3 regions of the Shewanella sp. Actino-trap-3 genome follow, and region 3 is predicted to be linked to each of the others. Evidence: predicted binding sites of a transcription regulator. Region 3 holds the regulator's gene; each other region holds the start of a gene.
The links. Region 3 encodes LexA, which represses DNA repair genes until DNA is damaged. Its sites were predicted from a motif close to TACTGTATNNNNATACAGTA; they were not measured.
Positions count from the first base shown of each region.

Region 1: a site for LexA is predicted at 1,437-1,456, ahead of recN (DNA repair protein RecN). Genes of this name have one in related genera too.
Region 2: a site for LexA is predicted at 998-1,017, ahead of recA (recombinase RecA). Genes of this name have one in related genera too.

Region 1 covers NZ_PJCE01000001.1:1,998,445-2,000,730, reverse strand. Annotated here, with positions in the region: gene recN (DNA repair protein RecN) at 1-1,384, opposite strand, end outside; gene CXF80_RS08510 (AEC family transporter) at 1,513-2,286, opposite strand, start outside.
Region 2 covers NZ_PJCE01000001.1:1,975,725-1,978,010, forward strand. Annotated here, with positions in the region: gene recA (recombinase RecA) at 1-905, opposite strand, end outside; gene mutS (DNA mismatch repair protein MutS) at 1,194-2,286, shown strand, end outside.
Region 3 covers NZ_PJCE01000001.1:2,902,373-2,904,658, forward strand. Annotated here, with positions in the region: gene plsB (glycerol-3-phosphate 1-O-acyltransferase PlsB) at 1-641, opposite strand, end outside; gene lexA (transcriptional repressor LexA) at 906-1,520, shown strand; gene CXF80_RS12415 (cell division inhibitor SulA) at 1,517-2,023, shown strand.

The sequences.
Region 1 (2,286 bases), 900 kb from region 3:
CCACTTCATCAAAAATAAGCGTCGGAGTGGCGACTTTTCTGGCGGTAATCACCTGAATGCCTAAGCCAATGCGTGATAGTTCGCCGCCTGAGGCTACTTTTGAAATAGGTTGTAAAGGTTGGCCGGGATTAGTGGTAACCATAAACTCAATTTGGTCGCAACCATTTAAGCTGATATTAGTTGCTTCATAGTTAACCTGAATATGGAACTTGCCCTTAGGCATATTCAATTCATGAATTGACTGAGTGACCAATTTATCGAGTTCTTTAGCATAACGGCTACGACTTTGACTTAGTTTTTGTGCATTGGTTAAATAGGCATTTCTGGTGGCTTCAAGTTGCTGTCTTATACCATCTAATTTAGTTTCGTCGTCAGCAAGTTCGGCCAATTCACTCATCAATGCTTGATGATGTAGCGCCAACTTATCAGCACTCACATGATGCTTACGCGCCAATTGCATTGCCGTTGAAAGGCGTTTTTCTAAATAGGCAAAATGTTCTGGATCAAGCTCTAAACTGCTTAAATAACTTTCAATTTCGCTAGCGCTTTCTTGTACTTGAATTAACGCATCGCTGATCATAGTGCCGATAGGAGCAAGGGATTCATCATAGCCTTGAAGCGTATCAGCAATACTGGCCACTTTATTAAGCAGCGATTCTATATTGCCTTCATCACTTTCGGTCAATAAATGTAAACCAGCTTGGCAACGTTCAATTAAATCTGTGCCATTGGCTAAGCGTTTGTGTTCTTGTTCTATTTCATCAAATTCTTCCAAGCCTAAGTTGAACTCATTAAGCTCTTCTACTTGATATTGCAGCAGCTGTTGACGCGAAATGCGTTCGTGCTGAGCTTGCTCAAGATGCTTTAGCTCGTTTTCCACTTGCTTGCAGCGCTGATAGCTGGCACTGACGGCATCAAGTAACAACTTGTGGTTAGCGTAGCTGTCGAGTAAGGCTAACTGATGATCATTTTTGAGCATGGCATGGTGAGCATGTTGGCCATGAATGCCTATCAGGAGTTGACCAACGGCTTTTAATTGCGAAACCGGGACCGGATTACTATTAATATAGGCTCTAGATCGGCCATCATTATTAATGGTTCGACGTAAAATACATCCATCTTCAGCATCAAGATCGTTATCTTCAAGCCAGCGTTTAGCTAAAGGGACATCGTGGAGCGTAAACCGCGCGCTCACTTCAGTTTTCGTTGCGCCGGGTCTGATGGTATTGGCATCACTGCGATTACCAAGACATAACCCAAGGGCATCGATAGCAATCGATTTACCTGCACCGGTTTCTCCGGTGATGCTTGTCATACCGGCTTTAAAGTCGAGTTCTAAAAAACGCACGATAGCAAAATTATTGATGCTGAGTTGGCAAAGCATAATGAATCCCTGTCAATGAAGCGACTGAACCACTGTATTGATAAACAGTATATACTGTTTTTATATACAGTAAAGTGGTTGGCATAAAAATATCACTGATTATTTTATCGCCTTAACTCGGTCAATTATCAAGCATATGATTTTAAAAGTGTTTCTATTATAGGCAAACTAATAAAAGTGACTAATGTGCCATATAAAATCCCTTGGGCACTGCCATTGGCATTAATTTGGTATCGGTCTGCCAATAAATACACACTTGCTGCAGTTGGTAAGGCTGCTAACAGGACTCCCATAGTCAGTAACTCGTGTTCTACGCCGAAGAGTTTCAGTAATCCAAAGGCAATAAGGGGCTGAATAATTATCTTGAGTAAGTTGATTAAACTCAGTTCTGCAATCAAGCTAAGACTGAACATGTTCGTGATTGACTGATGCCGTAACGCTTTGGCAAGTACCATTCCGATGGCAAACAGTGCACAAGGACTGGAGGTGTTTCCCACTTGGTGCAGCACTAACGCCAGGCTAGCGGGTAAGGTGATATGAAATGCCGATAGGCCTATACCAATAAGACTGCCGACCACTATCGGGTTTTTATACAGTGCATTAGCCATGATGATGATGGCATGGTCGGTTGATTGTTTATTACGGCTGGCCAGTTCAATAGAGACTAAAGCAAACGCGAACATGAACACCGACAGCAAGCTGGCAATCGCTGCGGCCACTAATGCCATTTTGTGACCTGGGAACAATAGGCTCAGCAATGGAATACCAATAAATGCAGTATTGCCAAACGTGGCGTTTAACGCGCGCATTGCGGCAACCGCTTGCTGCTTAGGCTTGCACCATAGTGATACGCCAATGACCAGCGCATAAGTGATGATCATCGCCAGGCTAAAGCCACCAAC
Region 2 (2,286 bases), 930 kb from region 3:
CCTTGACCAATTTTTTCGCCTTTGTAACTGTACCAAGAACCCGCTTTATCAACCAGCTTATGAGCAACGCCTAAGTCAACTAACTCACCGGTACGATTAATACCTTGTCCATAAAGAATTTGAAATTCAGCTTGTTTAAATGGGGCGGCAATTTTGTTTTTAACCACTTTAACGCGGGTTTCATTACCCACGACTTCGTCGCCCTCTTTAATTGCACCTATACGACGAATATCTAAACGAACTGAAGCGTAGAACTTAAGTGCGTTACCACCTGTAGTCGTTTCTGGACTACCGAACATAACACCAATTTTCATCCGAATTTGGTTAATGAAAATAAGCAAAGTATTTGATTGCTTGAGGTTACCAGCAAGTTTTCGCATTGCTTGGCTCATCATACGAGCGGCTAGGCCCATATGCGAATCACCAATTTCACCTTCAATTTCAGCTTTTGGCGTTAACGCTGCAACAGAATCGACCACAATAACGTCGACAGCACCAGAGCGGGTTAACGCATCACAAATTTCTAATGCTTGCTCACCGGTGTCTGGCTGTGAACAAAGTAAGTTATCAATATCTACGCCTAGCTTTTTGGCATAAATAGGGTCAAGTGCATGCTCAGCATCAATAAACGCACAGGTTTTACCTTCGCGTTGCGCCGCTGCAATCACTTCCAGAGTTAACGTCGTTTTGCCTGATGACTCTGGGCCGTAAACTTCAACGATACGTCCCAGTGGCAAACCACCCGCACCTAGAGCGACATCCAATGAAAGTGAACCGGTAGAGATAGTTTCAACATCCATTGTGCGATCTTCGCCCAACTTCATAATTGAGCCTTTACCAAATTGCTTTTCAATCTGACTTAAAACGGCGGCAAGTGCTTTCTCTTTATTTGGATCAACCTTCATTATAAAACCCTCTAAGGCATTCAATACGTTTAGTAAAATGCTGTTTTGACTTAGGTGAAATGATGTAAACCATTTCAGTATGTTCATCAGTATACTGTATAGTCATACAGTATCAAGTGCTGAGCGCAATTTATTTTTTAACCTGTGATAATTGCCTTTTCACATCAATATTTTATCCAGATATACTTTTTATTATGAATCTATTTATACGCTGGGGACAAATATTGTTAAGATTAGCCCCATAAAATTACGCCCCCCTAAGATTGATTAAATAGTGAAGTGTTCATAATGACAGTAATTGATACCAGCGATTTAGAAAAACACACCCCGATGATGCGCCAGTATTTGAGCTTAAAAGCTGCTCATGCTGATATGTTATTGTTTTATCGGATGGGTGATTTTTATGAACTGTTTTACGATGACGCTAAACGCGCTTCTGAAATGTTGGGCATTTCTCTCACCGCTCGCGGGAAAAGTGGCGGCGATCCTATCCCCATGGCAGGTATTCCCTATCATGCCGTTGAGGGCTATTTAGCAAAATTAGTTAACATAGGTCAGTCTGTGGCCATTTGTGAGCAAATTGGTGACCCTGCAACATCAAAAGGTCCAGTAGAACGCCAAGTCGTGCGTATTGTCACTCCAGGCACCTTAACCGACGAAGCCCTACTGCAAGAAAAACAAGACAATTTACTGGCGGCACTTTATCAAGGTAAAAACGGATTTGGATATGCCACACTGGATATTTCATCAGGTCGTTTTGTGGTTGCAGAGTTACCCACCCGTGAAGCATTAGAAGCTGAATTACAACGCACGAATCCTGCCGAATTACTTTACAGTGAAGATTTTACTGACATGTTATTAATCAATAATATGAAAGGCATTCGTCGCCGTCCAGAATGGGAGTTTGAGTACGATACTTGTGTGAATTTACTGCTCAGTCAATTTGGCACCAAAGATTTACATGGTTTTGGGATGAGTGATGCTCGATTGGCGTTACAAGCTGCAGGTTGTTTAATGCAGTATGTAAAAGATACTCAAAAAATGGCGTTGCCACATATCAACGCCATTGTACGTTTTAATCAATCGGAATCGATAATTTTAGATGCCGCGACTCGACGTAACTTAGAATTAACGCAAAACTTGTCTGGCGGACGTGAGAACACTCTTACGTGGGTATTAGATAATACCGCAACCCCTATGGGAAGCCGCATGTTACAGCGCTGGATCCACGAACCATTACGACATCGCCAAACGATTCAATATCGCCATAACGCTGTCAGCGAATTGATTGAGCGAGACTTATATCAGACGCTACATGAACAGCTAAAAAGCTTAGGTGATATAGAACGTATTATGGCACGTTTGGCACTACGCAGCGCCA
Region 3 (2,286 bases):
GGTAATTGCTGCCCTGTCATCACTTTGCGTTGACGGCGGAAATGCACTCGCGCAACACGGATCAATTTGTGAGCAATTCTTTTATCGGTACCGTGTTCATCAGCCATAAGACGAAGCGATAATGCATTAGAAAACTGAACAAAATTGTGGCGACCTAGAAACAAAATCATTAGCCATTTTCGCAGCCAGGTCGGGTTTTCCCTTTCAAAAAAAGCCGCTTTCATGCTGTCATCTTCTTTACCCGGTGTACGGCCCCAATAAAGGCTCACAGGCACCAACTGAATATCTAACTCAGGACATTGACGATGAAGCGCTAACAGACTGGTAAAACTATTAATAAATTTTTCACCGCTTTCGCGTTTACCAAAAAGCGGTTTGCGGCCTTCAAGACAAACGATGCGTGATACTTTGAGGCCATCCAATTGCAGTGGCTCATATGGACTGGGCATACCAAAGCTCTCAGTGATTTCGCTTAATGCAGCGGCATCACTGATTGATTCTGTTTTCATAACATAAATCAGAGGTTTAGATGGATCTAAATTAAGATCGTCAAAAGGATCATGTGGCACAACAACCGTGAGTACCATCGATTTTTGAATCCATTTTAACGCTCGTAAAAATATTGAATCTGGTTTTGACATGGTTATTTTCGCAACATAAGCCACTGTAATATTGTCGTATAGGATACCAGAAACCAGCCTGCTTACACTATCAGACCGATTTATCTTTACGCTTGAGTTCTCACTATCGGAAATAACATCAGACAATCAATACACAATAACTAATAGAAACAGGTTGTTGAATGATACTTGACCAACAATATACAAAAAAGAGTTGGTTAATACTTGCACGAACAAAAACACTGTATATAATGACAGTCACTGTATAAAAAGACAGGAACCATCATGAGACCGTTAACGCCGCGCCAAGCAGAAATTTTAGACTTAATTAAAAACAATATCACCGAAACAGGTATGCCACCCACTCGTGCTGAAATTGCGAGTCGTCTTGGCTTTAAAAGTGCTAATGCCGCCGAAGAGCATTTAAAAGCATTAGCCAAAAAAGGTTTTATCGAGATCATACCTGGTACCTCGAGAGGTATTCGTTTACCTCATGAAGAACAGCTTGAAATCGGTCTGCCACTCATTGGACAAGTTGCTGCTGGAGAGCCTATTTTGGCGCAAGAGCATGTAGAACAATATTATCAAGTTGACCCAAATATGTTTAAACCCGCCGCAGATTTTTTATTACGGGTTCGTGGTGATAGCATGAAAAATATTGGTATTTTAGAAGGCGACTTGCTCGCTGTACATAAAATGCAACAAGCGCGTAATGGTCAGGTTGTGGTGGCGCGTGTTGATGATGACGTCACCGTAAAACGATTTGAACAAAAAGGTAATATGATTTATCTGCATGCAGAAAATGAAGATTATAACCCGATAAAAGTAGATTTAAGTTGCCAAAGCCTAACCATCGAAGGGCTTGCAGTTGGCGTTATCCGTAATGGAGATTGGTCATGAACAAACTAATGGGCGTAGCGCCACGTCACCCAGGCTTATGGGTAGATTTAACTGAAACAGATCTGCATGGCAACCAAACCATTCAAACATTACAAACTGTCACCCAAGGTGAAGCAGAACTGAGTCAATTGTGTAGCCAACTGGCAACGTTGAGCCAGCAAGGCAGATGGGTTGTATTAATTAGTCCACCTCACATAGGCTATAAGCATATGCTGGCCAGTGCTGGAGTGAGAATGGATCGTATTTTACTGGTGCACACCAAAGATGAAGTCGAAACATTATGGGCCATGGAAAAAGCACTCACGAGCGGAACTTCTAGTGCAGTGGTTACTTGGACAAGTTCACTCGATGCTCGCGATAGTCGTCGATTGGAAATTGTCGCTAAGAGCGCGCGAGCATTAGGCGTGGTAATTGAAGATGTGAATGCTCACTTACCTCACAAACATCAATTTGTTAACTCTACATTAACAAATGAAGCAGGTAATTTTTGCTCATTTCACTAAGCATAAATCCTTAATTACCAAGCCCTGCATTGAATTCAGGGCTTTTTTTCATCTTTTATTAGCCTATTTACCAACAAAGTGATCTTGATCAATGTTTAATCTACAAGTAATGTGGTTAACAAGGATGAAACATTTTTCATCCTTAATTGGATAAAATGACAGTAATCAAGATTACTGCCAGACAAATAATCCAAATAGAAATTGATAAGTTCAGTCGTAGGTACAAGTGTGGTGCACAGCTAACAATAAAAGCGTAGACAGTC